4 regions of the Shinella yambaruensis genome follow, and region 4 is predicted to be linked to each of the others. Evidence: riboswitches for the same ligand, from Rfam matches in the RefSeq annotation. Region 4 holds a riboswitch; each other region holds the start of a gene.

Region 1 (7,112 bases), 1.2 Mb from region 4:
CCAGTCGAGCTTGCGGCCGAAGCGTACGATGCGCTGGACGATCGACGGCCGGTAGCCGATGCGCTTTTCCAGCAGCTTGCGCTTCTTGCCGACGAGGAAAGCGGCGACATTGGCCTCGTAGTCGAGGTCCTCGACATGCGCCGCGGCGTCTTCCGCCGTCATCGCCAGCGCCGTCTCGGTCACCTCCAGCTCGGACTTGCCGGAGCGGCGGGCGAAACGCTCGATCGTGTTGCGGTACTTGTTGCGCGAGCCGAAATCGAGGTCGCTGTAGTCGGATCCCTGGCGCAGCGCCTCGTCGAGGCGGCTGACGCTCTCGAACCAGACGGGCCATTCCGTGTCGTCCACCGCGCGAAGGCTCTTGATGAGCGAGCTCATCGTGACATTGCCGGAGGAAAGCCGGTTGTTCTCCGCGACGATCAGCTCCTCGAGGTCGCTGCCGCGGCTCTCGATCTTGCGCTCTAGCCACTGGATCACCGCACCGGAGGCCTGCAGGCCGTCACGCAGGCGATAGAGCAGCTGGATGACGAAGGTGTTGTCCTCGATGAAGCTTTCCAGCGTCTGGAGATGCGCGATGGACTTTTCCGGATCGTTGAGGCGGATCAGCTCGTCGGCCACCTCATTGGCCTTGAAGCGCATCTTGCGCGAGCGCTCGACGCGGCTGGAAATGCGGCGCAGGTTCTCCAGCAGCACGAAGCGGATGAAGGAGGGCAGCGCCCAGAGTTCGCCGATCTTCAGCGCGTCGATCTTCTGGAAGCCCTGCACGAAGGCGGTGAGGCCCTCATGCGAGACGCCGCTATGGGTATGCGCGACATAGAGCCAGGCGAGCGCCAGCGTGCGCGGCATCACCTGCCCTTCGATCTCGATGGTCGGAAGCTGGCGATAGAAGCGGCGCGGGAAGTCGCGGCGGACCTCCTGGATCGCCTCTTCGACGACATAGTAGTTGTCGAGCAGCCATTCGGCCGCCGGGGTGATCTGGGCACCCGCCTCAACATCCTTGGCCGTGGCGCGATAGACGCGGAAGATTTCCTTCTCGTTTTCCTTGTGCCGGGCGCGGAATTCGAAGGGCTGGAAACCGGGCAGCGGCGCGCCCTTGTCGCGCGCCAGGGCCTCGCCGCAATCGGCCAGCTCCTCCAGCGTCAGATAGGTGGCGCGGATCGAATCGTTATAGTCGATCTGCTTGGCGTCAGCGTCGCGCGAGGAGGCTTGCGGCGTATTGTGAAGGGGCATGTTTCTGATTCTGGATCCGGCCATGTTGAACCATCCGGCAACGGCCTTTGTGCCGAACGGTTTTTTGCGGGCAGGCTTCATCTCGGTGCCGCGATCAGCCATGGGACCAAACGGCGCCCGGACGACGCGGCTGGGATGGACATGGCTCAAGCGACACGCTGGTTGGCATCCTGGCCGCGTGGTGCATGAAAACGGCATTTTTTAGCCGTAAGGACAGAGACTTGCAACATGTCAACAGGACCGGATGGCGCAGCATTGACCCTCATCTGCGGTTTTGGTGAATCGCACGCTCCGCGTATCGGGCGAAGGGGCGCATAGGACGGGCTGATGCCAAATGCGCGAGGGCGACAAAAGTTCCGGGCGCCCGTGCCGGCCTGTGCATGAGCGATCCCGCCATTGACTTGCAGCCCCGCCCAAGCCAGTCTGCCGGCGTCAGGGTCTTCCGAGTCGATTGGGCTCGGAGGCTAAGAGGGAAGCCGGTGCGATGCTCCGAAAGGAGCGCCAAGACCGGCGCTGCCCCCGCAACTGTGAACGGCGAGCTGCTGTCGCTCCAGGCCACTGGTGGATGTCACCGGGAAGGCGAGACAGACGCGATGACCCGCAAGCCAGGAGACCTGCCCTGACAGTCGTAACGTCCATGGGCGGGGTGTCCCAGTGGTGCGCTTGCTTGTCGCCTCGCGGCGACGTTCCAGCAGCGTGCGTCCGGTCATCCCCCAATTTTCCGATTGGGGAAGAAAATGCTTGCCATCACCAATGACGGTCCTGCCGGCACCGGAAAGCCGGAATCCATCTTCATCTCCTGGCTGCTCTGGCAGCCGCGCGGTGCCGACCTTGCCGTCGAGGCGCTGAAGGAGGTGCAGAAACTTTCGCGCTACGAAAAGGTCGATCCGGATATCGCCCGCCTGAAGGCGCTTTTCGCCTCGCTGGCCGGGTCGGATCGGTTGGTACACTGATCACAGTCGCATAAAGACATATTGACATAAAGATATCTTTATGTGATCTCCGGTGCAGGATCATTGCACCGGAGGGCTTTGCCATGGCCAAATCGCACCTGGACACCCTGTTCGGCCCCGAACTGCCGCGGCGCGACGGGCGCGAGATCCTCGCCGCCCTCAAGGCCGCCGCGCGCGAGCGCATCCTCGTGCTCGACGGCGCCATGGGCACCGAAATCCAGACGCTCAAGCTGGTGGAGGAGGATTTCCGCGGCGACCGCTTCGGCGACTGCGCGTGCCACCAGCAGGGCAACAACGATCTCCTGACGCTGACCCAGCCGGCCGCGATCGAGGACATCCACTACCGTTATGCGCTCGCCGGCGCGGATATCCTCGAGACCAACACCTTCTCCTCGACGACCATTGCCCAGGCCGACTACGGCATGGAGGACATGGTCTACGAGCTCAACCGGGACGGCGCGCGTCTTGCCCGCCGCGCCGGCCTCAGGGCCGCCGAGAAGGACGGCCGCCGCCGGTTCGTCGCCGGTGCGCTCGGCCCGACGAACCGCACCGCCTCCATCTCGCCGGACGTCAACAATCCCGGCTACCGCGCCGTCACCTTCGACGATCTGCGCATCGCCTATGCCGACCAGGTGCGCGGCCTCATCGACGGCGGCGCCGACATCATCCTCATCGAGACGATCTTCGACACGCTGAACGCCAAGGCGGCGATCTTCGCCACCCGCGCGGTCTTCGAGGAAAAGGGCATCGAACTGCCCGTCATGATCTCGGGCACGATCACCGACCTTTCCGGCCGCACGCTCTCCGGCCAGACGCCTGAGGCCTTCTGGAACTCGGTGCGCCACGCCGAGCCCTTCTCCATCGGCCTCAACTGCGCGCTCGGCGCCAATGCCATGCGCGCCCATCTCGCGGAGATCTCGTCCGTCGCCCAGACCTTCGTCTGCGCCTATCCCAATGCCGGCCTGCCGAACGCCTTCGGCAAATATGACGAGACGCCGGAGGAAATGGCCGCGCAGATCGAGGGCTTCATGCGCGATGGCCTCGTCAACATCGTCGGCGGCTGCTGCGGCTCGACGCCGGATCATATCCGCGCCATCGCCGCGGCCGCCACGCGCCACGCGCCACGCGAAATCCCCGACATCCCGCGCCACATGCGCCTCTCGGGCCTCGAACCCTTCACGCTGACCGAGGCCATCCCCTTCGTGAATGTCGGCGAGCGCACCAACGTCACCGGCTCGGCGAAGTTCCGCAAGCTGATCACGGCAGGCGACTATGCCGCGGCGCTCGATGTCGCCCGCGACCAGGTGGCGAACGGCGCGCAGATCATCGACATCAACATGGACGAGGGCCTGATCGATTCCACGAGGGCGATGGTGGAATACCTCAACCTCATCGCCGCCGAGCCCGACATCGCGCGCGTTCCGGTGATGATCGATTCGTCGAAATGGGAGGTGATCGAGGCGGGCCTGAAATGCGTGCAGGGCAAGCCGCTGGTCAATTCCATCTCGCTGAAGGAGGGCGAGGAGGCCTTCCTGCACCATGCCAGGCTCGTGCGCGCCTATGGCGCCGCCGTCGTCGTCATGGCCTTCGACGAGAAGGGCCAGGCCGACACGAAGGCACGCAAGGTGGAGATCTGCACCCGCGCCTACAGGCTGCTCACCGAGGTCGCCGGCCTTTCGCCGGAGGACATCGTCTTCGACCCCAACATCTTCGCCATCGCGACGGGCATCGAGGAGCACGACAATTACGGCGTCGACTTCATCGAGGCGACGGCCGAGATCACCGCGACGCTGCCGCATGTCCATGTGTCCGGCGGCGTCTCCAACCTTTCCTTCTCCTTCCGCGGCAACGAGCCGGTGCGCGAGGCGATGCACGCCGTCTTCCTCTACCACGCCATCCAGGCGGGCATGGACATGGGCATCGTCAATGCCGGCCAGCTCGCCGTCTACGACACGATCGAGCCGGAGCTGCGCGAGGCCTGCGAGGACGTTGTGCTGAACCGCGTGCCGAAGGCCGGCGGCACCGCCACCGAGCGCATGCTCGACATCGCCGAGCGCTTCAAGGGCGCGGCCGGCAAGGAAGCCAGGGAACGCGACCTCGCCTGGCGCGACTGGCCCGTCGAGAAGCGCCTCGAACACGCCCTCGTCAACGGCATCACCGAATTCGTCGAGATCGACACGGAGGAGGCACGGCAGAACGCCGAACGCCCGCTGCACGTCATCGAAGGTCCGCTGATGGCCGGCATGAACGTCGTCGGCGACCTTTTCGGCGCCGGAAAGATGTTCCTGCCGCAGGTCGTCAAATCCGCCCGCGTGATGAAGCAGGCCGTCGCCGTGCTGCTGCCCTACATGGAGGCCGAAAAGCTCGCCAATGGCGGCGGCGGCGAACGGCAGAGCGCGGGCAAGATCCTGATGGCGACCGTCAAGGGCGACGTACACGATATCGGCAAGAACATCGTCGGCGTCGTGCTCGCCTGCAACAATTACGAGATCATCGACCTCGGCGTCATGGTGCCGGCGACGAAGATCCTCGAGACGGCGAGGGCGGAGAAGGTCGACATCATCGGCCTCTCCGGCCTCATCACGCCCTCGCTCGACGAGATGGTGCATGTCGCCGCGGAGATGGAGCGCGAAGGCTTCGACATCCCGCTCCTCATCGGCGGGGCGACGACGAGCCGCGTGCACACGGCGGTGAAGATCCATCCACGCTACGACCGCGGCCAGGCGGTCTACGTCACCGACGCCAGCCGCGCCGTCGGCGTGGTCGGCTCCCTGCTGTCGCCGGAGATGAAGTCAGGCTATGTCGAGACGCTGGAGGCCGAATATCGCAAGGTCGCCGATGCGCATGCGCGTAGCGAGGCGGAAAAGCAGCGGCTGCCGATCGCCAGGGCCCGCGACAACGCCTTCAGGGCGGACTGGTCCGCCTATGAGCCGAAGACGCCCTCCTTCCTCGGCACCCGCGTCTTCCAGGACTGGGACCTGGCGGAGCTTGCCCGCTATATCGACTGGACCCCGTTCTTCCAGACCTGGGAGCTGAAGGGCGTCTATCCGAAGATCCTCGACGACGAGAAGCAGGGGCCTGCCGCCCGCCAGCTCTTTGCCGATGCCCGGGCGATGCTGGAGAAGATCATTTCGGAGAAATGGTTCACGCCGAAGGCCGTCGTCGGCTTCTGGCCGGCCGGCACCGTCGGCGACGACATCCGCCTCTTCACCGACGAGACGCGGAGCAAGGAGCTTGCCACCTTCTTCACGCTGCGCCAGCAGCTTTCCAAGCGCGACGGGCGGCCGAACGTGGCGCTCTCCGATTTCGTCGCGCCGCTCGACAGCGGCAAGCACGACTATCTCGGCGGTTTCGTCGTGACGGCCGGCATCGGCGAGATCGCCATTGCCGAACGCTTCGAGCGGGCGAACGACGACTACAATTCGATCCTCGTCAAGGCGCTCGCCGACCGCTTCGCCGAGGCCTTTGCCGAGCGCATGCACGAATATGTGCGCAAGGAACTCTGGGGCTATGCGGCGGAGGAGACCTTCTCGCCGACCGACCTCATCGGCGAGCCCTATGCCGGCATCCGTCCAGCGCCGGGTTACCCCGCCCAGCCGGACCATACGGAAAAGACGACGCTCTTCCGCCTGCTCGATGCCGAGAGGGAAATCGGCGTCGAGCTCACCGAAAGCTATGCGATGTGGCCCGGCTCCTCCGTCTCCGGCCTCTACATCGCCTCGCCGGAAAGCTACTATTTCGGTGTCGCGAAGGTGGAGCGGGACCAGGTGGAGGACTATGCCCGCCGCAAGGGCATGGCCGTCACGGAGGTGGAGCGCTGGCTCGGCCCGGTGCTCAACTATGTGCCGGTGACCGCGCGGGAAAACGCGGCCTGAGCTTCCTCAGGCCGTCGCAAGGTTCAAAAGCACGACCATTCCGTAGCTCACGACGACCAGCACGCCGAGCGACAGGACGACCGCGGCCGTCACCCGCGGGCCTGCCCGCATCACGCGCCTGAGGTCGATGCCGAGGCCGAGGGCGGCCATGGAGAGGATCGTCAGCACGGTCGCGGCACGCGCCATGCCTTCGGCAAGCCCCGCATCGATCACCCCGAAGCTGCGCGCGGCGAGCATGGCGAGGAAGCCGAGGATGAACCACGGCACCAGCCGGTGCAGCGCCGGGCGACGGCCGCTCTCCTTGCCCGCGGCAAGCGACAGGAGGAAGATCACCGGCCCCAGCATCAGCACGCGCACGAGCTTGACGAAGGTGCCGATCTGGATGCTGAGCGCGGAGACCGGGGCGGTGGCCGCCAGCACCTGGGGCACCGCATAGACCGTCATGCCCGCCATCACGCCGTAGCCCGTCGCCGACAGGCCGAGCAGCGGCACCAGCACCGGCAGCAGCAGCACCGTGACCATGCCGAGAACGGCGGTGAAGGCGATGGAGGAGGCGACGTCCTCCGCATCGGCGCGAATGACCGGCGCCGTCGCGGCGATCGCGGAATTGCCGCAGATCGAATTGCCGCAGGCAACCAGCAGCGCCACAGTGCGGGAGAGGCCGAGGCCGCGCCCGATGGCATAGCTTGCAAGGAGAACGGCGCCCACCACCGCCGCGATCGCCCCGATCAGCGGCCAGCCCATGCCGGCGATCGCCGTGGCGCTGACGCCCGCGCCGAGAAGCACGATCGCGATCTCGAGGAAGTATTTCGCGGAGAAGGCGATGCCGGGATCGAACACAGCCGGCCGCCTCAGCAGCAGCCGACAGGCGGCGCCGAGGAGGATCGCCAGCACGAGCGCCTCGATCCACGCCCCGCCGGCAAGCCGTATTTCCAGCCGTTCGGCGAGCACCGCGAGCCCCGACACGAAGCCGGACAGGAGCACGCCGGGCAGAAGTACGCGAATTCCAAGGATTGCTGTTTTGTTAGGTGAATTTTCCATGCGCGGACGATGCGCT
Region 2 (7,112 bases), 1.5 Mb from region 4:
GTCGAGGTTCTCGTCTTCGACGCGCAGCGCATCCACCTTGTCGTGGTCGTCGGCAAAGCGGCCGGCGGCGACGGCGGCGCTGTCGACCACGGTAATGACGCCGTCGACCGTCACCTGCGTCTTGATCTCCGGCCAGTTGAAGGCCGCGACGAGCGGCTGCGGCAGGGCAAGGCCGGAGGTCTCGATGACGATGTGGTCCGGACGGTTCTCCCGCTCCAGGAGCTTCGTCATGGTGGGGATGAAATCGTCGGCGACGGTGCAGCAGATGCAGCCGTTGGTGAGCTCGATGATGTCGTCCTCGCTGCAGGCCTCCGCGCCGCAGCCCTTCAGCACGTCGCCGTCCACGCCGAGATCGCCGAACTCGTTGATGATGAGCGCGATGCGTTTTCCGCCCGCATTCTGGAGGAGGTTGCGGATCATCGTCGTCTTGCCCGCGCCGAGGAAGCCGGTGATGACGGTGGCGGGGATCTTCTGTTGCAGCATGGCTCAACCCTTCATTTTCAGCGGCAGTCCGGCCGCGATAAAATAGACTTCAGGCACGAGGGCGGCGACCTTCTGGTGCAGCCGCCCGGCATGGTCGCGGAATTCGCGCGCCATGCGATTGTCAGGCACGATGCCGAGGCCGACCTCGTTGGAGACGAGGACGATGCGGCCGGGCGCCTGCCGGATGGCCTCCAGGAGGCTGGAGGATTCGGCGGCGATGTCCCGCTCTTCCAGCATCAGGTTCGTCACCCACAGCGTCAGGCAGTCGACGAGCACGGCCCGGTCGGCCCGCGCCACGTCCCTTATGCGCGCGGCGAGCGCCAGCGGCTCCTCATGGGTCTGCCAGCCGTCGCCGCGATCCTCCCGGTGCCGCGCGATGCGCGCGCGCATCTCGTCGTCGAAGGCGCGGCCGGTGGCGATATAATGACGCGAGAGGCCGGTCTCGGCGACCAGCCTCTCGGCAAAAGCGGATTTTCCGGAACGCGCACCGCCCAGAACCAGGACGGCTCCGGGCGATGTCGATGTCATGTCAGGCAGCCTTGGCGATCTTCTCGTTGGCAAAGCCGAGCGAGAGGCCGAGCACGATCCAGAAGAACAGGGTCGTGGCCAGGGCGGCGACGGCGAATTCCGCGCCGAGCACGGCCGGAACGTTGCTGGAGATGTCGCCCGGCTGCGGCGCGCCATAGACCTGCGGCGCCGCGATCAGCACGATGCCGATGACCTTGGCGACGATGTTCTGCTTGAGGAACAACAGGTAGAGGCCGGCTGCCGAAAGGATGACGGTCGCGATCCACCAGACCTGGCGGTCGCCGAGATCGGCGGCGGGGAAGCCCGGAAGCTCCGGCGGCAGGCCGATGGCCGGCAACATGTGCACGGCAAGCCACCCCGCCGCGCCCCAGAGCGCGCCGTTCGCCACCGTGATCGGATGGCCGGAAACGAGGCTGAAGCCGGCGAGCAGCAGGCCGAAGCCGGCGCCGGTGACGAGGTTGGCGAGCAGCGTGCCGGAGAACCGGCTCATGCCGAACATGATGCCGCCCTCCTCGTGATCCTCGCCCTCATGGGCATAGGCGACGGAAACCGGCGAAAGCGCCGAGGCGATGTCCAGGATGACGGCGCCGAGCGAGGAATGGTCCTGCGTCTGTGCGGCGCCCTCCGTACCGGTGCCGGGCGTGGTGCCTTCCGCGGCGGGCGCGGCTTCGTCGCCGCCCTCGAATTCCTCGGCATGCAGGATGAGCGGAACGACACGGGCCTCCTGGGCGGCCGTCATCAGCACGCCGGAGAACAGCCCGGCCACCAGGGCGGCCAGGAGATAACGAACGATCATGTCGAAAACTCCTTAGTGGCAGGGAAAGCCGTAGGAGTGACGCGTATCGTGGGCCGTGTCATGCAGCACGGCGGAATTCGCAAGGCCCGCGCCGAACACCAGGAAGGCGCCGAGCAGGAGAGCGAAAACGCCGGCGACGAGACGGTCGTTGGCGGAAAGGGTAACAGAAGACGTAGTCGAAACAGCCATGACAACCTCCGTGCAGGCGGCGGGGAAACCTCCCCAGGTCGGACGAAATGTCCTTCGCATTGGCTGGCAGGTCTCCTGGCTCGCAGCGTCCGGCGTCCAAAAACGCCTGCGGGTCGCCCTCGCCTTCCCAGGCTCCGGCATCGCGAAAAGGCGGACGATTCGTAGAGAAAGAGGCGTCCAACCCCTGCTGATCGCGATGCCACCCAGTGGCTTTTCCGGCTGGTTGTCACGGCGCGGGGCGAAGGCACCATTGCCCCGTTCCGCGCAGATCCTCCCGTCCGGATGGGCGTCCCTCGCCACTCTACAGTCGCGGGGTCGGCCGTGATTGCAGCGCCCTGGTTGGGTCCGCCGCGTCACATTCCCATTTACTCCCCGATCCGTTTCCGGATCCGGGAACCATCCAATATCCCGGATGATTATGCTTCCGCCCCTGCGAAGTCAATCGACCGGCAGCGTCATCACCTGTGCTGAAACCGCCGTCCGGCCGTCGCGATCTCAATAGCCGGGGATGATCACCACGCCACCGCCGCCATTGTAATAGCCGTCGTCGCGATAGTAGCGCTCGTAATAGCCGTCGACCGGGCCTTCGAGCACGTCGTAGTCCTGCTGGTAGCGGCGCTGGCGATTCTGCCGGGCCTCGGCATATTGCGCGGCCTGCCGGAGAGCGCGGTACTGCTGGCGGGAGAGGTAGCCGTCGGCGCGGTAGCCGGACGCCCCCTGCCAGGCGGCGATCGCGGCGCGGGTGCGCGAACCGAAGACGCCGTCGACGCCATAGGTGTTGAAGCCGAGCATGCTCAGCCAGCGCTGCGCCTGCACGCGGGTCGAACGATCCATATAGGCCTCGCGGCGGTCGACGACCGGCTGCTCGGCCTTCCGCTCGGTTTCAGCGGTGGCCGTTTCGCTTTCCTGCTTCGGCTTGGCCGCCTGCCGGGCCGTGTCTGCCAGCGCCGCAAGGCGCTCGCGCGCATCGGCGACGAAACGGCCGTCCGGATATGCGTCGAGATAGGCGCGGAAGGCCTTTTCCGAACCGTCGAGCACGGCCTTCTGGAAGGTCTCCTCCTCGCGTTTCGCCGCATCGTCGGCGCGCTCGACGGCAAGGCCGCGGTTCTTCGTGTCCGCGTCCTGCGCTTCGTTTTCGCGGGCCGCGGTGTCGTTCGCCTGCGCGGCCCGTTCGGCGGCGGCCGCTTCCTCGGCGCGTTTTTCGGCTTCCTCGGCAAGGCGGGCCGCCTCGGCGGCCTTGGCCTCGGCGTCGGCAGCGGCCTTCGCGGCTTCCGCCTTCAGCCGTTCCACCTCGGCGGCCTTTTCCTCAGCAAGCTTGCGGGCAGCGGCGGCCTCTTCTTCGATCCGCGCCTTCTCGGCCGCGGCAGCCTTTTCCGCTTCGACGCGCCGGGCCTCGACCTCGCGCCGGGCAGCGGCTTCCTCTTCCGCACGCGCCTTTTCCGCGGCGGCGGCCTCTTCGGCCTTCTGGCGCTCGGCCTCGGCCTTCAGGCGGGCTGCTTCCTCCGCCCTGGCCTTCTCGGCGGCGGCCGCGGCCTCCGCCTTCAGCCGCTCGGCCTCGGCGGCCTGCGCCTCGGCGAGCTTGCGGGCGGCCGCTTCCTTCTCTTCCGCCTCCGCCTTCAGGCGCGCGGCCTCTTCGGCGCGGGCCTTTTCCGCCGCGGCGGCTTCCGCGCGCGCCTTCTCCTCGGCCGCGGCCTTTTCCTCGACAAGCTTGCGCGCCGCGGCAGCCTCTTCCGCCTTCTTCGCGTCGGCTTCCGCCTTCAGGCGCGCCGCCTCGGCCTTGGCTTTCTCGGCTTCCGCCGCTTTCTGCGCATCCTCTTCGGCCTTCAGGCGCGCGGCTTCCGCCTCGGCGTTGGCCTTTTCGGCCTCAGCCACCTTCCGCGCCTCTTCCTCGGCCTTCACACGCGCCGCTTCCGCATCCGCCTTGGCTTTCTCGGCCTCCGCGATCTTGCGGGCCTCCTCTTCGGCCTTGGCCTTTTCCCCAGCGGCCTGTTCCTCCGCCTTCGCCTTTTCGGCGGCAGCGGCCTGCTCGGCCTTGGCCTTGGCATCCGCCTCGGCCTCATCGGAGGCGCCCGTCGCCGGCTTCGCCTTGGCGGCGGCCTGCAGTTCGGCGATGCGCAGGCGCGCCATGGAGGCGAACGTGCCGTTCGGATATTGCTTCAGGTAGCCTTCATACTGCGCGACATCGCTGCCGGCGGAGACCTTCTGCCAGAGCGAGAACTCCTCTTCCCAGCGTTTGCCGGCGCTGCCGGCCTCCTTGCCGGTCGCAGCCTGGGCAAAGGCGACCGCCGGCTGGCCGGCGAGCGACAACCCGACGATGCCGGCGATGCCGAGCCGCACCAGAACGGAGCGTGCGAGAGGTCCAGAACCCATATATCCCACCCTTTCGGATCGCGCGAAGGCGCCAGCGCCCGGCGATCCCGGGCGGATTTCCGTCACTCCTCGCACCGAATTCTGGCGCAACTTTGGTGCGGCAGGCCGGCAGCGGAAGAACCCGATGGCTGAACGTTTCAGAAGGCCGGTTTAATCAGCCCGGGCTAAAAGGCCGTCGAGCCATCGCGGGTCGAGAACCGCCTCCAGCTCCGCCGCCACGCCGTCGAGCGCCGCATCGACGCTCGCCCGGTAATCGAAGCCGCCGCCCTCGATGCCGAAATCGGCAAGCAGCCCGGCGCGGTAGGCGTCGCTCGACAGAAGACCGTGCAGATAGGTGCCCATCACCCGCCCGTCGGGCGAGATCGCGCCGTCCGGCCGGCCGTCGATGCTGACGGGGGGACGCAGCGTGTCCGGCCCGGTGGTGCGGCCGAGATGGATCTCATAGCCTTCGAGCGGCACGTCATATTGCAGGGAGCGGGCCGTGCTGTTGCGCACGGTCTTTTCCGGCGCCATCTCGGTCTCGACCGCCAGCAGACCGAGCCCCTCGACCTCCCGCTCGCTGCCCTCGATGCCGAGCGGGTCGGTGACGCGGCTGCCGAGCATCTGGTAGCCGCCGCAGATGCCGATGATCCGGCCGCCGCGGCGCCTGTGCAGGGCAAGGTCGCGGTCCCAGCCGGCGGCACGGAATTCGTGGAGATCCGCAATAGTGGACTTGGAGCCCGGCAGGACGACGAGGCCGGCATCGGCCGGAAGCCGCTCGCCCGGCCGCACGAAGACGAGGTCCACCTCCGGCTCGGCCTTGAGCGGATCGAGGTCGTCGAAATTGGCGATGCGCGAGAGGACCGGCACGGCGACCTTCAGCGCCCCGCCGCCGCCCCTGGCGAGCCGCTCCAGCACCACCGAATCCTCCGCCGGCAGGCGCGCCGCCTCTCTCAGCCAGGGCACGACGCCGAAACAGGGCCAGCCGGTGAAGCGGGCGATCTCGGCAATGCCGCTGTCGAACAGCGTCACATCGCCCCGGAACTTGTTGATGAGATAGCCGGCGACCATGCGCCGGTCTTCTTCCGGCAGGATGGCGTGGGTGCCGACAAGCGAGGCGATGACGCCGCCGCGGTCGATGTCGGCGACGAGCACGACCGGCACGCCGGCGCGCGTGGCAAAACCCATATTGGCGATGTCCCCGGCCCGGAGGTTGATTTCCGCCGGCGAGCCCGCGCCCTCGACGACGACGAGATCGGCGCCGTCCGCGATCGTCTCGAAGCTTTCCATGACGGCGCCCATCAGCTTCGGCTTCAGCGCCTGGTAGTCGCGCCCCTTCGCCTGGCCGAACACCCTGCCCTGCACGATGATCTGGCTGCCAACGTCCGATTGCGGCTTCAGAAGCACCGGGTTCATGTGCACGGAGGACGGCACGCGGGCGGCCAGCGACTGCAGCCACTGGGCCCGGCCGATCTCGCCGCCATCGGCCGAGACGGCGGCATTGTTCGACATGTTCTGCGGCTTGAAGGGGCGCACCTTCAGCCCGCGATTGGCGGCAATGCGGCAGAGCCCCGCCACCAATACCGTTTTTCCGACATCCGAGCCGGTGCCCTGGAGCATGATCGTTCTGGTCATGCGGCCCTCGTAGCATTCCCGCTCGTCACCGAAAAGCCCTGACTTACCGCAATCTTGCCGCAATCTTCGCGCCGCCGGCGCCGCTTTTTCCCGGAAGGTCGCCATGCGCCGCAAGCATGGCTGTCATGCTGTCCTTTTTGCGACATGTCGCGCCGTGAACGACCATGGCTTTCCGTCCGGAGAACGCCTATATCAACACCATCACACAGCCGAGGCGCGTGGCTTCGGGTTTCAAGGACAAAGACAATGCTGTTCATCTTCAGCAAGCCGAACTTCGTACAGATCGCCTGGAACGGCGAAGCCCCCCAGAGCCAGTCCCGCGTGCGCAACGTCGTCATGGACGCGCCGCTCGGCCCGCTCGGCTTCATCCGCACGCGCAACGTCGGCTGATCCTTCGAGCGCGACGTCAGGTCCCGCTCGTATCCAGCGCCGTCTCTCTCCGGGAGGCGGCGTTTTTTATTGCCTTTCGCAGCCCTGAAACGGCGAAAGCCGTGCATCCCTTCCGGTGATGCACGGCTTGCCAAAATACGCATGGCGGCGTCCGACAAGAACGCGTCGGAGCCCAGGCACCCCGGTACGCAATACCTTTCCGGAGCAGGCGGCGGTGTCCCCCGCCGTGAAAGAACCAATAGCGGCACATCCTTACCGGACCGTTATCGGAAGCTTAAGCAAAGGTGAATCACGAACTTTTTTGAAAATTTTTGCGATAATTGATCGAAGGCCCGAAGCGGCGCATTCGGGACAGGATTTGTCCGCTTTCAGCGACCATCGCACCCGCCCTCGCGAATTGCACCCTGATCATTTGCCCTGATGCGAGCAAACGCCCATTTTTTCCACCGCAAGGTTGCTGGAATTTCAGCCTTTCGGCGCTCCGGGACAGCCCAGCGGCCATGGCCTGGCCGCACAGGAGGTTGATTTCTCTATGAGAACCCGTAGGCTGCCCTTGTGACGCACGAAGATAGGTCGCCGGTGACAGGGTTCCGCCGGCAAACCAGAAAAAGGCTCGGCGTCGCTGCAGCAGGGGGATTGGCTCGCCTCACCTGGCATCGGATCCCCGTGGCTGTCGCAAAACTTTCGGGCAGTCGGGACAACGCAGTAGCCTGCGCTGCCTTCCGGGTTGATCGCTGCATCC
Region 3 (7,112 bases), 130 kb from region 4:
TCTCCGCATGATTCATGCAGAAAATGAGCTTCCGCGAACAAACGCGCTACGTGGGATCGCCTACACGCTTACGTTGCGTCAGTTCCATGTCTGCCTTTGCAACGGCGATCCCGTTCGGACCGTGCTTGCTCAGCGCGCCGCCGGCCGGCTTGAGAGTTTCAAAGGCTCCGCTCGACTGTTTGGCAGCATAACCGATGCCGGCCTCACCAGAGACCGTGGCGTCCGCGCCGCCCGCAGCGACGCGGGTCAGCGCTTCAGGCTGCTTGGAGAATGGCAAAATCTCGATTTCGGCTTTGCCGGCCTGCTTGCAAAGATCATTTTCGGCGATGACTGCCTTTTCGTGGTAGCTGCCGGACTGGATGGCAATCTTGCGGCCGCAAATATCGGCTGGGTCGAACTTAGTCGGGTTGCCGGCCTTGACGGCCCACATGCTGCCCGTGTCGGCATAACTGACGAAATTGACCGCTTTCATACGCTCGTTCGTGATCGAAAAGGCAGAAACGCCGATGTCGAACTTGGTTCCGAGAGCGGGCAGAATGGCCTCGAAGGCCGAGGTCTGAAAGTCGATCTTGACGCCGAGCTTCTTGCCGATCGCGTTGGCAATATCGACGTCGATGCCTTCCGGCGTCTGTCCATCCTTCTCGCTCAGGAATTCCCAGGGTGCATAGGCGGTGTCCGACCCTATGGTCAGGACGCCGGCCGCCTTGATTTTTTCGGGCAAACGGGAGGCCAAGACCTCCTCGACCTTGATCGCCGAGGTGTCGAAACTCTGAGCAAAGCTTTGACCGCTCAAGGCAGTCAAAGCGAAGGCGGTGACAATTGAAACATGAGTCAGGATCTTGATCATTTTTGTTCCCCATCTTGTTTGCGGCGGACCGGGTGACGCTTGGGAGGACCGACGTCTCCCTCGTCCGACACGCGCACTATGGGATGAGCGCAGTCGGCCGTCCAATAATAAGATCGGCCCACTCTATTCCAACAGGTTATTGGATGGCGCGCCGAAATCAGGCCGTTGACTTGCGCTGACTGTTGGCTACGGTGTCTTCGATGGTTCCTGACATGCCAAGCGACGTCAGGTGAAAAGGGAACACGGTGAGGACTACCCATCAGGGGCCGAGACCGTGACTGCCCCCGCAACTGTGAGCGGCGAGCAACCTCGAAAGACCACTGGTGAACCTCGTTCGGAGGCGCTGGGAAGGTGGAGGACGCGACGACCCGCAAGTCAGGAGACCTGCCATCACGAATGAAACCGAACCGGGCGGGGAGTCCGGTCAGGAGCAGTGATGGCGAAAGCATCTTCCCGGCCGGTGGCGACACCTGCCTATTGCGTGATTCAATCCGCGCCGCATCAGATCCTTGTTTGCAAAGGCTGCAAACGGACGGAGCGTTACCGCCGGCCCGGCGGAACCATGATCGCGAACCTGCGCGCGTCCATTGCCGAAACGAGCCTCTCCGACCAGTTCGAGGTTACGGGAACCGCCTGCATGGGCGGCTGTGACCAGCCGTGCTCGGTCGCCGTTCGTGCTCCCGAAAAGGCGAGCTGGCTCTTCTTCAACCTCGATCCAATCGAGGACGTGGCCGACATCGTGCGCTTTGCGCAGCTCTATGCCCAGCTCGATGACGGCTGGTGCCGCTCCGTCGACCGACCCGGCAAGCTCGCAAGCAACATCCTGGCGCGCCTGCCGGCGATGATCTATCGCCCGGCGCATTCCACGTCATGACCCACGCAGCAACCAGCACCTGCTATCGAAGGACCCCACGATGGAACGTGTTGCCCCGACGACTGCCACCGCCATGTCAGAGCATTGGAATGCTCGGGCATGGAAGTTTGACGCCGCGGCGTCCCATCGGCGCGACGCCTCGTCATGGCGGGCAGTGTTCGAAGCCGCACTCGGCAGCAGGCCTCAGGACGTCGTCGATCTAGGGTGCGGGACCGGAGCGTGCGCGCTCCTCGCGGCGAGCCTTGGCCATCGTGTCACGGCCGTCGATGGCTCTCTCGAAATGCTTTCTCATGGGAGAACCGCTGCTGCCGAGGCCGGCCTTGAGATCGACTTCATCCACTCGACCATGGACGAAGCGAAGCTTCCGGCGTCAAGTGCCGATGCCGTCGCGATACGCAATGTCCTGTGGACGCTCGAAAACCCGCCGGCCGCACTGGCCCTGGCGCGCGAAATCCTCCGGCCAAGCGGCAAACTTCTGCTGTCGGATGGGCTTTGGTATCGCCAACGCGTCAACAACAGTCGCGAAATCTTCGGGACAAACCTGCCCTTCTATAACGGTCTGACCGAGACCGATGCGCGTGCGCTGATCGCTGGCGCCGGCTTCCGCTCCGTTGAAAGCTGGCGCCACCTGATGCCCGGCGACCCTTACGGCTCCGTTTATGACGATCCGGATACCCCGATCACCTTCTTCGTTCTCACCGCAATCGCTCCGGAGTGATTTTCATGTCTCGCAATCTTTGGTTTTCCGCTTTCGTAACGGCGATGCTCGTCTCCCCCTTTTCCGTCTTTGCGCAGGAGGAGCTTCGCGTCGTGGAGCCGTTCCAGCTGCAACGGCTCGATACCCAGACCGGGGGGTTCCAGCTTCGCGCCAACGGCGTCACGGAGACGCTGGTACAGACGAATCCGGAGGCGGCGGTGCTGCCGGCGCTGGCCGAGCGCTGGGAGACATCGGCCGATGGCCTGAAATGGACTTTCTTCCTGCGCCCCAACGTCACCTTCCACGACGGAACCGCGATGACGCCGGAGGCCGTCGCGGCATCCTTCAAGGCGCTCCTTCCGACCGGCAATCTTATCAAGAACGCCAAGGTCAAGGATGTCAGCGCCGGTGACGGGACCGTGACATTCACGCTTGAGCAACCGTTCGCGCCATTCCTTGCCTACCTCCTGGACCCCGCCGTTCCGGTTCTTGCGCCCTCGTCGTTCGCTTCAAGCGGAGAACTCACGGCTATCGTGGCGACAGGACCGTACAGAATCGAAAAAGCGGAACTCCCGCAGGGCCTCGATCTGGTTCGGCATGACAGCTATTGGGGTGACGTCGCGAAAATCGAGCGTGTCCGCGTGGATGGCATACCGAACCCTGAGACCCGCGTGAACATCGCGCTGGCAGGTGAAGGCGATCTGGTGCTGGAAATCCCGACGACGGCCGTCTCGCGTATCGACCGCTCCGGAGAGACGCACATCGTCCGTGCACCGGTGCCTCGGGTCGTCATGATGCTGGTCAATGTCAAAAAACCGCAGTTCGCCGATGTCGAGATTCGCCGCGCGCTCAGCTTTGCCGTCGACAGACAAGCAATCGCCCGGACGATCATGGGCAACGAGGACCTTGCCGCGAACCAGTATTTCCCGCCCGCGATGAAGGGATGGCATTTTGAGGATTTCAAGCCGCAAACGCTCAACGTCGCCGAGGCGAACCGTATCCTCGACGAGCTCGGCTGGAAACCGGGGGCAAACGGGATCCGTGAAAAGGATGGCACGCGCTTCGCCGGCATGATGCGGACATTCCCGCAACGCGCATACCTGCCCGTGATTGCCGAGGCACTCCAGGCCCAGTTAAAGGCGATCGGCTTTGACCTCTCCATCCAGGTCGGGGAATCCAGCCTTATCCCGGAAGCACAGAACGATGGGACGCTCGAGTTGGGACTAGGCATCCGCACCATGATCTACCAGGTGCCGGATCCGGTGGCGCGCCTCACCAGCGACTTTGCGACCGACGAACCCAGCACAGATGCGACCGGAGCCACCGGATGGAAGAGCGAGGAGATGCGGGCAGCCGTTGCCGCATACAATCTCACGACCGATCCGGAGGCTCGCCTGCCGCTTCAGCGCAAGATGGCTGAAATCCTGCAGCACGAACTTCCCGTCATCCCGATCACGTTCACCGATGAGAAATACGCCGTCTCGGAGCGGCTGGAAGGCTTTGTTGCCGACCCGGTGATGCAGACGCGACCGCTCAATCATTTGTCGTTCAAGGACTGATCCATGCAGCGCGCGGTTCGTCACGCCGTTCCGCGCGCTGTTTTGCGCCGGGTTCTTGAGGCTCTCTCGGTCGCGTTGATCCTCGCGACGATCTGCTTTGCGCTTCTTCACGCCATTCCCGGCGACATGGCGCTGAGGATCGCCGTCAGCCGGTTGGGAACGGAAAATATGTCTCCAGCGGCGGTCGAGCAGATCCGCGACGCCGAGATGCTGTCTCGCCCTCTCCTCGTGCAGTATTTCGACTGGCTGAAGGCGGTCGCCACCGGTGATATCGGGCGCTCCTTCGTTTCCGGCCGGCCCGTGGCCGAGGAACTTCGGCAGGCTGGCGGATACACCCTGCGGCTCGCAGTTATCGCCTGGCTGCTCTCCTATGCATTGGCTTTGCCGCTTGGTATCGCGGCCGGTCTCAAGCCCGATGGCGCAATCGATCGGGCAACGGCATTCGCCGCGGCGGCCTTTTCATCGTTGCCGACCTTCCTGATCGGGATCGCACTCATCTCGATCTTCGTACTCGCCCTCAACCTGCTTCCGCCAGCAGGGTATCGACGACCTGAGCATCTCGTCCTTCCAGCCATCACGCTGGCCCTGGGGCTGATGGCGCCGTCTATGCGGGTCATACGCGATGCTGTCGCTGAAGTGCAGGCCTCAGCCTACATGACCTATGCTCATGTGAGAGGGTTTGGCAAAGTCAAAGCCTTCATACGGCATGGCCTGCGAAACGCGAGCGTTCCGATCGTCACCTTCGCGGCGCTTCAGTTTGCCTATCTCATGGACGGCTTTTTTGTCGTGGAGACCTTGTTCAATTTTCCGGGGATCGGGAACGCGATGGTATCGGCGCTGCTTGCACGCGATGTCCCAGTCGTCATGGGTTGTGCGCTTCTGATCGGCACCACCTTCGCGGCAATCAGCCTTGCCGCTGACCTCATTTGCATGTGGATGGATCCCCGGCTTGTGGATGAGGGCCATGGCAGCCGTTGATCAGCGCCTTCTTTGGACGATCGGGGCGGCTACGGCGGTGACGATTGTTACGATCGCCGTGATCATCGGCCGCGATCCTCTCCATCAGGACCTCGCGGTTGCCCTCGCGCCGCCATCCATGCTGTTTCCGCTCGGAACCGACCATCTGGGTCGCGACGTGTTCGCTCGCCTCTTCCATGCACTACCCCGCTCTATCGGCATCGCGACGTCAGCGATGGCAGCGGCGGTGGCCATCGGGACCTTGGTCGGGCTAGCCGCCGCGGTCTCCAACCGCCTTGTCGATGCAGCGATGATGCGCCTCACCGACCTCGCGCTTGCGTTCCCTGGACTACTTCTCGCAATGGTACTGGCAGGGCTGATGGGTGGCGGAATGCTGCCGGTTCTCGTCGGTATTGCGCTGGGGCAGTGGCCCCAGTTCGCCAGGATGACGCGGAGTGTCGCAGCCGCCGCCATGACCGAGGCGCATGTCGAGGCGTCGCGTCTGGCTGGTCTCGCAGGATGGCGGATCCTCTTGCGACAGGTCATGCCGCGGGTTCTGATCCATACAGCGTCACTTGCGGCGCTGGGCGTCGGTGGCGCGGTCTTGACGATCTCTTCACTGGGCTTCCTGGGACTTGGGTTGCAACCGCCCACGCCGGAATGGGGCGCGATGATCACGGAGCTCCTGCCCTATATGGACGTCGCGCCAGTACAGATCGCAGCCCCCTGTGTCGCGCTGTTCGTGACCGTGCTTGCCTGCATGATCGCCGGGCGACGACTGGCCGAGGCAATATGATGCGGGCGATATTACGAGTTTGTGATCTCTCGGTGCGGGATCAAAAAGGCACGCTGCTGGTCGAAGCCGTCAGCTTCGCAATTCCGCAGGCAGGCGCCGTTGTTCTGATAGGCGAAACAGGTAGCGGCAAGAGCCTCGTCGCGCAGGCGGTGCTCGGCCTGGTCCCGGAGGGACTGAGCGTGCAAGGACGCATCGAGTTCGATGGACGTACCGTCGAACTATCGGATCGGGCGGCTTTGCGACAGTATTGGGCAAATCACCTGGCGCTTGTGCCGCAAGAACCACGAGCAGCACTCGATCCGACAATGCGCGTGCTGCCGCAGATCACTGGTTTGGCAAAACAGGCACATGCGCATCAGGCGATGACGAGCCTGAGCCTCCGTGCCTCGGTTGGGCGGCAGTATCCGTTCATGTTGTCGGGCGGCATGGCTCAACGTGTTCTGGTTGCCGGGGCATTGACGACGCAGGCGCCCGTCGTCATCGCCGACGAGCCGACCAAAGGCCTGGATGATGATCGGGTCGAAGAGACTGTCTCACGCATCCGACAACTCCTCGACCATGGCCGGGCGGTGTTGGCAATCACACACGACATACGCGTCGCGCGTGGCCTTGGCGGCCATATAGGTGTGATGCGCGCCGGCCGGATGTTGGAACAGGGGCCTGTGGAAGAGGTGATACTGGCACCGCGCCACGCCTATACCCGGGCGTGGCTTGATGCAGATCCCGATCGGTGGCCCCGGCGCACGGCGCAACGCATCGCCGAGCCGGTGCTCCACGCCCAAAAGCTCACCTATGCGGTCGGTGATCGCAGATTATTCCAGGACTTAAGTCTGACGCTCCTCCGGGGGAGCATCACAGCCATAACGGGTCCGAGCGGTTGCGGCAAAACGATGTTGGGCAATGTGCTCCTCGGCCTCGCGCGACCGCACGCAGGCACGGTGCGATGGTGCGACGGCACTGATCCGCACCGTGTCCGTCGACCTGCCTTACGCGCGCGTTTTCAGAAGTTACATCAGGATCCAGCTTCGGCGTTCATGCCGGGGCGTGTGTTGAGACGTCAGCTTGAGGACCTCAAACCTGTGCTACCGTTCGGATGCCTGGCACGCGACCTGCCACCCCTTCTCGATCGGTTGGCGGTTCAACCATCGCTTCTCGAACGGCGACCGGACGAGGTTTCCGGTGGAGAACTGCAACGCATCGCAATCGCTCGCATCCTCCTGTTCAAACCGTATTGCCTGGTCGCCGATGAACCGACATCGCGGCTTGATCCACTGGTGCAGCGCGAAGTGACAGAGCTTCTGCGAACCCTGGTTGACGAGCAGGATATGAGCCTCGTTCTTACAAGCCACGATAAACGATTGGTCCGGGCGGTTGCTCACGAC
Region 4 (7,112 bases):
GGCATCGAAGACGCCTTCCCGATGGGCAACTGGGACAGCTACGCGCTCTGGCAGTTCTCCGCCGGCGTCAACTGCTCGAAGCGGCGCTGCCCCTACCGGGTGAAGGGCGCGCTGACGGATATCGACGTCAACGTGGCGCCGATGACCAAGGCGGCACTCGGCAAGGCCTGGGCCTTCGGCGGGCTGCTGCCGGAAAAGCCCTTCGAGCCCCTCGACGGGATGCTCACCGCCTCCATCCCGGCAGGCGGCGCCTTCAAGGCCACGGTGACGGCCGAAGCCGAGGCCGGCACCGCCGCGCAGACGGCCGGCGCCGTAACGCTCGCCTCAGGCGCGACGGCGTCTTTCCCCGTCGCCGTGACGGCCGAGGTGCGCGCCGGCATCATGGCGAAAGGCACCGCGACCACCACGCTCGGCCGCCGCCTGGTGGAGGTCACGCCGCTGAACTACCAGGATTTCTGAGGCTCCGCTCCTACGCCTCGATCTGCACGTCGCCGATGGGCCGCGAGCAGCAGGCGAGGATGTAGCCCTCCTCGATCTCGTCGTCGAGGATGCCGCCATTGTGGCGCATGTCGACCTCGCCCGAGACCTTCATGACCCGGCAGGTGCCGCACAGGCCACCCTCGCAGGCTGCACCGATGCGCACGCCGGCAGCGCGGGCCGTCTGCAGGATCGTCTGGCCCGGCGGACATTTGGCGTCCTTGCCCGCCATGGTGAAGGTGACGGTCGCAACGGCGTTGGCATCCACCTCCTGCTCGCCGGCACCGGCGCGGATGGCGATCTCCTCAGGCGCGGGGGCGGCGGCCGGCTGGAAGCTCTCCTCGTGGTAACGCTCCATGTTGAAGCCGCAGACCTTCAGCATGTCGCGCACGCCACGCATGAAGGGCTCCGGGCCGCAGCAGAAGACGGTGCGGTCGCGGAAGTCGGGCGCCAGAAGCGAGAGACGGGCGGCGTCGATGCGGCCGCGCAGGCCGTGCCAGCCGTCGCGCGGATTTTGCCCTTCCACGACGAAGCCGAGCGCCAGCTTCGGCATCTGCGCGGCGAGGCATTCCAGCTCCGCCTTGAACAGGAGGTCCTCGGGCTTGCGGGCACAGGTGACGAAGGCGACGTCGGACTGCGGGGCGCAATCCGACATCCAGCGCGTGCCGATCGAGTTCTTCTGCGCCTTCACCGTCACGGAAACGGAGAAGGGGCGCGAGGGCGTCGAGGAGAGCGTGTAGGTCCGCATCACGGGCTCGTCTTCCGACACCGGCAGTTCCAGCGTGACGAACTGGCCCGGCAGGTAGCGGAACCAGTTGTCGCGATCGGAGCGGAAGGTGAAGGTCATCACATCCGATGTCTCCACCGTGGCGGCGATGCATTCCAGCATGTGCTGGCGATCGTTCCACGGATGAAGCTCGTCGAAGTGGCGGAAATGGCTGGCGATCGTCATGTCAGGCCACCCGCGAGAGCGGCTTCCTGCCGCCGTCGAGCCGGTCGATCATGAAATTCGCATACCATTCGACGAACTGCATGACGCCGCCCTCGTCCTCCGGCGAATAGGGGCCGGGCTGGTAGGCCGGCGAGCGGATGCCGAAGGCGTTTTCCTCGACGATCCGCCGGTCCTGGTCGTTGGTCTCGGTCCAGACATGGGTGAGCTCGTCGAGACGGTAGTCGACCCCCTCGACGGCGTCCTTGCTGACGAGCCATTTCGTCGTGACCTGCGTCAGCTCGGGACCGAGCGGCAGGACGCGGAAGGTGATGGCGTGGTCGGCGAGCACATGGTTCCATGTCGTCGGATAGTGGAAGAGCAGCAGCGTGCCGATGTGGCTTTCCAGCACCTCATTGGATAGGGGGCGCTGGACGGCCCGGGCCCCGGACATGGTGTAGCTTTCGGCATCCTGGATGAGCGGCATGCGCGCGGCACGGAACTGGCCGGTCGGCGACATCCTGAATTCGCTCGGCAGGCCCGCGGCCTCGCACTTTTCCCAGTGCGCGGCGATGACCGGATCGTCCTTGGCGCCCTGTACGCCCGTCGCGGTCGGCGCCTCGGGGTAGGTGCGGCAGAGTTCGGGATGGTTGGCGGCGCAATGGTAGCACTCGCGGTTGTTCTCCCAGACGAGCTTCCAGTTGCCCTTCTCGACGATCGTGCTTTCGAAGGCGACCTTCGTCTCGCCGAGGCGGTGGCGGGCGAGATAGGGCTCGACCGTGGCGCGGAACGGCGCGAAATCGGGGGCTTCGTCGGCCAGGCAGAGGAAGATGTAGCCGCCGACGGTCTCGCAGTGCACCCGTTTCAGGCCATGCTGGCTCTTGTCGAAATCCTCCGCCATGTGGCGGGCGAAGAGCAGCGAACCGTCCAGCTCGTAGGTCCACTGGTGGTAGGGACAGACGAGCTTGGCCGAGGAGCCCCTGTGCTGCGTGCAGACGCGCGAGCCGCGATGGCGGCAGGAATTGTGCAGGGCGCGCACGGTGCCCGTGCGGTCGCGGGTGATGACCACGGGATAATCGCCGATCTGCACGGTAAAATAGTTGCCGGCCTTCGGGATCTCGCAGTCATGGCCGACGAACAGCCAGTCGCGGTACCAGATCGTCTCCAGGTCCAGCTTGTAATGGTCGGGGTCGATGTAGAAGGCCTGCTCGAGGCTATGGCCCTCGCGCCGGTTCTTGAGCTTGCGGAGCACGTCGCTGCGAATGTCCATGCCGGATCCTCGGATTGCAAATTGGGGATACGGCGCACGGAAGGAGACGGCATCCGGGCGCAAGGCGCACGGACTGCACGCTTCCCGGCCGCCCGCCGCAGCCAGTCACGATCGTTGCCCAAGGCTGGTTTCCGGGCTGAGGAGCGTCCTTGCGGACCATCGCGGCGCCTTCCCGGACATCTTGTCCAGTGGCGTCCTGCCGCGTTTTCTCCAACACCGTTGCGGGGGCAGCGCCGGATTTCAACCGGCTTCCCAATTCTCCGCCTTTTCGGGCGGCACCTCGAGTGTCCTTATCTAAGCGCAAGAATCGGCGAATGACATGCCAGAAAGCGACATGCCATTCCGATTTGACGACAGGAGGAAAACAGCGGGAGCCCGAACGGGCCTTCACAATATTGCATATATTTCAATCAATTATGCAAATTAAACGGGCACGCTGACCGCATCGGAGGCAGGCCGGCCGCCGGGCTGCCACATTTGCCATATTGCGACCCGGCGTACCAAAGGAAACAGGAGCGCCCCGGCAAGGAATGCTTAACGCGGTTTCCATAAACTTGCCGCAGGGAAGCGCGAGGATGGAGTACCGGCGCGTGCAGCAAACCAAGTTCCGTTATTACGACGCGGTCGCCTACAAGCGTGCGAACCAGCCGAAGCCGGCGGTGCATACCGAATTCCTGCGCACCGGCCGCATCGACCGGAACCTCCCCTGGAGCCCGAGCGAGAAGCGTTACCTCACCTACCAGGAGGTGGCCGAGCGCACCGGCCGCAAGCTGGAAAATGCCGGTAACGTGACGCATGACCGCATCAACGGCTTCCACCAGTCGATCCGCTTTCCCAAGCTGATCTTCCACCGCACGCTCGCCCAGACGCCGCATCTCGGCTATTGCCACATCACCGTCGCCAATTCCCGCTTCGCGGAATTCGAGAACGTGCAATGGGCCTTCTACATGGCCAATTTCTTCGCCGAGATCGGCGAGGAGGAGCAGTTCTTCGCCGATATCTCGAAGACCGCGAAGCGCATGTACTTCGCCGTCGCCATCACGCCGGCCGAAGAGGAAGGCCGCCTGCAGATCGACCGCAAGGTGCGCGGCAACGGCGTGCTCTTCCGCACCGACGATCCCAAGCTCGCCATGAAGAACGTGCTGATGCTCGGCGCGCGCAACGAGGCGCTGCGCAAGATCATCCACGCGCTGTAGCCCCTTCCCCGCCGCGTCAGGCCCGTCCCGACGGCCGGCAGATCATCCATTCCTTGCCGGCCGGGAAGGGTTGGGGTGAGGATGGCCTTGCGACAGCGCCCCTTGGCTTTTGCCGGAAAAGCCCTGTAAAGGAAGCCCGGACAAGGAAGGGCGACATGGCGGACATCGTGGATACGCGGACGGATGCGGAGGCGGCGCTGGCACGGGCCTGCGAGGCGCTCGGCCGGGGCGTGCCGGTCGCCATTCCCACCGAGACGGTCTACGGCCTTGCCGCCGACGCCACCAACCCGCTGGCCATCACCCGCATCTACGAGATGAAGGGCCGGCCGCGCTTCAATCCGCTGATCTGCCACATGGCCGACCTTGCCATGGCCGAGGCGCATGCGGTCTTCGATCCGCTGTCGCGCGCGATCGCCGAGGCCTTCTGGCCGGGGCCGCTGACGCTCGTGCTGCCGATCCGGCCGGCAAGCGCCATCCATCCGCTTGCCCGCGCCGGGCTCGACACGATCGGCATCCGCGTGCCCAAGGGTTTCGCCAGCCGGCTGCTCTCGGCCTTCGGCCGGCCGCTCGCCGCCCCCAGCGCCAACACGTCCGGCCGCATCAGCCCGACCACCGCCCGGCACGTCGCCGAGGATTTCGGCGCGAAGCTGGAGCTGGTGCTGGATGCGGGACCGGCGGTCGTGGGGCTGGAATCCACCATCCTCAAGGTCGAGGGCGAGACGATCCGGCTGCTCAGGCCCGGCGGGCTGGATGCCGCCGAGGTCGAGCGCGTCACCGGCCGGCCGGTCCTGCGCAACGAAAAGGCAGGCGCCGCGATCGAGGCACCGGGCATGCTCGCCTCGCATTATGCGCCCGATGCGCCGGTGCGGCTCGATGCGCGCGACGTGGCGCCCGGCGAGGTGCTGATCCGCTTCGGCGGCACGGCGCTGCCCGGCGAGACCGATGCGGTGCTGGTGCTGGACCTCAGCCCCGCCGGCGACCTCGCAGAGGCGGCCGCCAACCTCTTCGGCTACATGAAGCAGGCGGATGCGACGGGCGCGCGCTCCATCGCCTTCGCACCGATCCCCGCCCGCGGCCTCGGCGAGGCGATCAACGACCGCCTGCAGCGCGCCGCCGCCCCGCGCGGCTAGGCGCCCGGCTGGCAGGCGCTTCGAAACGAAGTGCACTCTCCCGTTCCGGAGAACACCCGGGCAGCATCGCGACCGCTTCATGCGCACCCTGCCCTCTTGATTTCCGGCATGCCGTTGGCGCAAAACCGTTGCATACCTTGCGCGCCATGCTTCAGGCGTTTCCACACCGTTTCCGATGCAGGCCGTTCCGCCCCTTGCGGCACGGCGCCAACGAGGACAGAGCCATGATCCAGGCGACGCTTTCCCCCGACCTCATCGATCGCTTCGCCGCCATCACCGGCCCGGCCCATGCGCTGACGGCGGACCGCGACATCGCGCCCTACCTCGTCGAAAGCCGGGGGCTTTATCACGGCACCTCGCCGCTCGTGCTGCGGCCGGGCTCTGTGGAAGAGGTCTCGAAGATCCTGGCGCTCGCCACCGAGACACGCACGGCCATCGTGCCGCAGGGCGGCAATACGGGCCATGTCGGGGGCGCGGCGCCCCGCGAGGGGGCGATGGATGTCGTGCTGTCGCTCTCCCGGCTCAACCGCATCCGCGATGTCGATCCGGTCGGCAATGTCGTCGTCGCCGACGGCGGCTGCGTGCTTGCGGCGATCCAGGAGGCGGCGGAGGCGGTGGACCGGCTGTTCCCGCTGTCGCTCGGCTCGGAAGGCTCCTGCCAGATCGGCGGCAACCTTTCCACCAATGCCGGCGGCACGGCTGTGCTCGCCTATGGCAACATGCGCCAGCTCTGCCTCGGCCTCGAAGTCGTGCTGCCGACCGGCGAGGTCTGGAACGGCCTGCGCCGGCTGAAGAAGGACAATACGGGCTACGACCTGCGCGACCTCTTCATCGGCGCGGAAGGCACGCTCGGCGTCATCACCGGCGCGGTGCTGAAACTCTTCCCCCGGCCGCTCGGCCACGAGGTGGCCTTCGCCGGGCTGAAATCCGTCGCGGACGCGCTCACCCTCTTCGAGCGCGCCTCCAGCCGCTGCGGCACCGCGCTGACCGGCTTCGAGCTGATGCCGCGGCTCGGCGTCGACTTCACCACGCGGCACATTCCGGGCGTGCGCGACCCGCTCGCCAGCCGGCACGACTGGTACGTGCTGGTCGACATCTCGACGTCGGACGCGCCGGAGACGGCGGCGCGCATGATGGAGGCGCTGCTGGCTGAGGGCATCGAGGCGGGGCTGGTCGAGGATGCGGTGATCGCCGCGAGCGAAGAGCAGCGCCGGGCGCTCTGGCACATGCGCGAGAGCATGTCGCCGGCGCAGAAGCCGGAGGGCGGCTCGATCAAGCACGACGTCTCCGTTCCGGTCTCGGCCGTCCCGACCTTCATGGCGGAGGCGGATGCGGCGGTCATGGCGGCCATCGACGGCGCGCGTATCTGCTCCTTCGGCCATATGGGCGACGGCAACATCCACTACAACATCTCCCAGCCCGTCGGTGCCGACACGGCGGCCTTCCTCGGCCGCTGGCGCGAGATCAACGACCTCGTGCACGGCATCGTGCTGAAACATGGCGGATCGATCTCCGCCGAGCACGGCATCGGCCAGTTGAAGCGCGACGAGCTCGCGGCGATACGCGCGCCGATCGAGATGGACCTGATGGCAAGGGTCAAGCGGGCCTTCGACCCCGCCGGCATCATGAATCCCGGCAAGGTCGTCAGGAACTAGAGTAGTTCCGCTTTTCTTCGAATCGCGAAAACGCTCTGTCTGTTTGTTTAACGCAATTGCGGACGCAAGACCGCGCCGCACTTTTGCTGGAATTGCTCCAAGCGGTCAGCCGCCGGTGCGCAGCTGCGCCAGCGACATCATGAGATCGGCGCTGATGCCGGCCGAGCCGGAACTGGTGAGCACCGACAGCGCCGGGTCCGTCGTGCTCTGGTTTTCAAGGTCGTAGAGCACGGAGAACTTCACGATCATCTTGGAGACCTTTTCCGGATCCTGCAGGTCCTTCAGTTCGAGATAGCGCTCGATCATGTCGGCCTGGGCATCGACGTCCGCGCTGGCGATCTCGTCCGGCAGCTGGTAGAGCACCTTGAAGACCTCGAAGAGCGCGTCGTCGGCCAGCAGGTCGTAGGGGCTCGAAACCGTTTCCGCCTTGCGCTCGAAATAAAGCGCCAGGCGCAC

Evidence for each region. Region 4 has a riboswitch for cobalamin ahead of WMC41_RS03630 (aromatic ring-hydroxylating oxygenase subunit alpha). Riboswitches for the same ligand answer to the same signal wherever they lie in the genome.
Region 1: linked by a shared signal. The riboswitch ahead of WMC41_RS20170 (hypothetical protein) and the one ahead of WMC41_RS03630 (aromatic ring-hydroxylating oxygenase subunit alpha) in region 4 are both predicted to bind cobalamin.
Region 2: linked by a shared signal. The riboswitch ahead of WMC41_RS11005 (CbtB domain-containing protein) and the one ahead of WMC41_RS03630 (aromatic ring-hydroxylating oxygenase subunit alpha) in region 4 are both predicted to bind cobalamin.
Region 3: linked by a shared signal. The riboswitch ahead of WMC41_RS04345 (DUF1636 family protein) and the one ahead of WMC41_RS03630 (aromatic ring-hydroxylating oxygenase subunit alpha) in region 4 are both predicted to bind cobalamin.

The regions. Positions count from the first base shown of each region.
Region 1 is NZ_CP150638.1:4,141,803-4,148,914, forward strand. Features, by position in the region: gene WMC41_RS20160 (GH36-type glycosyl hydrolase domain-containing protein) at 1-1,227, opposite strand, end outside; gene WMC41_RS20165 (hypothetical protein) at 1,226-1,432, shown strand; cobalamin riboswitch at 1,646-1,863, shown strand; gene WMC41_RS20170 (hypothetical protein) at 1,965-2,180, shown strand; gene metH (methionine synthase) at 2,264-6,055, shown strand; gene WMC41_RS20180 (YeiH family protein) at 6,062-7,096, opposite strand.
Region 2 is NZ_CP150638.1:2,228,910-2,236,021, forward strand. Features, by position in the region: gene cobW (cobalamin biosynthesis protein CobW) at 1-483, opposite strand, end outside; gene cobU (bifunctional adenosylcobinamide kinase/adenosylcobinamide-phosphate guanylyltransferase) at 487-1,011, opposite strand; gene WMC41_RS11000 (CbtA family protein) at 1,013-1,807, opposite strand; gene WMC41_RS11005 (CbtB domain-containing protein) at 1,820-1,996, opposite strand; cobalamin riboswitch at 2,045-2,412, opposite strand; gene WMC41_RS11010 (peptidoglycan-binding protein) at 2,492-4,366, opposite strand; gene WMC41_RS11015 (cobyric acid synthase) at 4,517-5,980, opposite strand; gene WMC41_RS11020 (hypothetical protein) at 6,227-6,370, shown strand.
Region 3 is NZ_CP150638.1:878,196-885,307, reverse strand. Features, by position in the region: gene WMC41_RS04350 (transporter substrate-binding domain-containing protein) at 47-847, opposite strand; cobalamin riboswitch at 1,032-1,253, shown strand; gene WMC41_RS04345 (DUF1636 family protein) at 1,410-1,721, shown strand; gene WMC41_RS04340 (class I SAM-dependent methyltransferase) at 1,762-2,439, shown strand; gene WMC41_RS04335 (ABC transporter substrate-binding protein) at 2,445-3,977, shown strand; gene WMC41_RS04330 (ABC transporter permease) at 3,981-4,955, shown strand; gene WMC41_RS04325 (ABC transporter permease) at 4,942-5,730, shown strand; gene WMC41_RS04320 (ABC transporter ATP-binding protein) at 5,727-7,112, shown strand, end outside.
Region 4 is NZ_CP150638.1:751,451-758,562, reverse strand. Features, by position in the region: gene WMC41_RS03640 (glycoside hydrolase family 25 protein) at 1-459, shown strand, start outside; gene WMC41_RS03635 (flavin reductase family protein) at 470-1,429, opposite strand; gene WMC41_RS03630 (aromatic ring-hydroxylating oxygenase subunit alpha) at 1,431-2,675, opposite strand; cobalamin riboswitch at 2,781-2,973, opposite strand; gene WMC41_RS03625 (DUF6656 family protein) at 3,266-3,871, shown strand; gene WMC41_RS03620 (L-threonylcarbamoyladenylate synthase) at 4,027-5,001, shown strand; gene WMC41_RS03615 (FAD-binding oxidoreductase) at 5,226-6,656, shown strand; gene WMC41_RS03610 (DUF1217 domain-containing protein) at 6,762-7,112, opposite strand, start outside.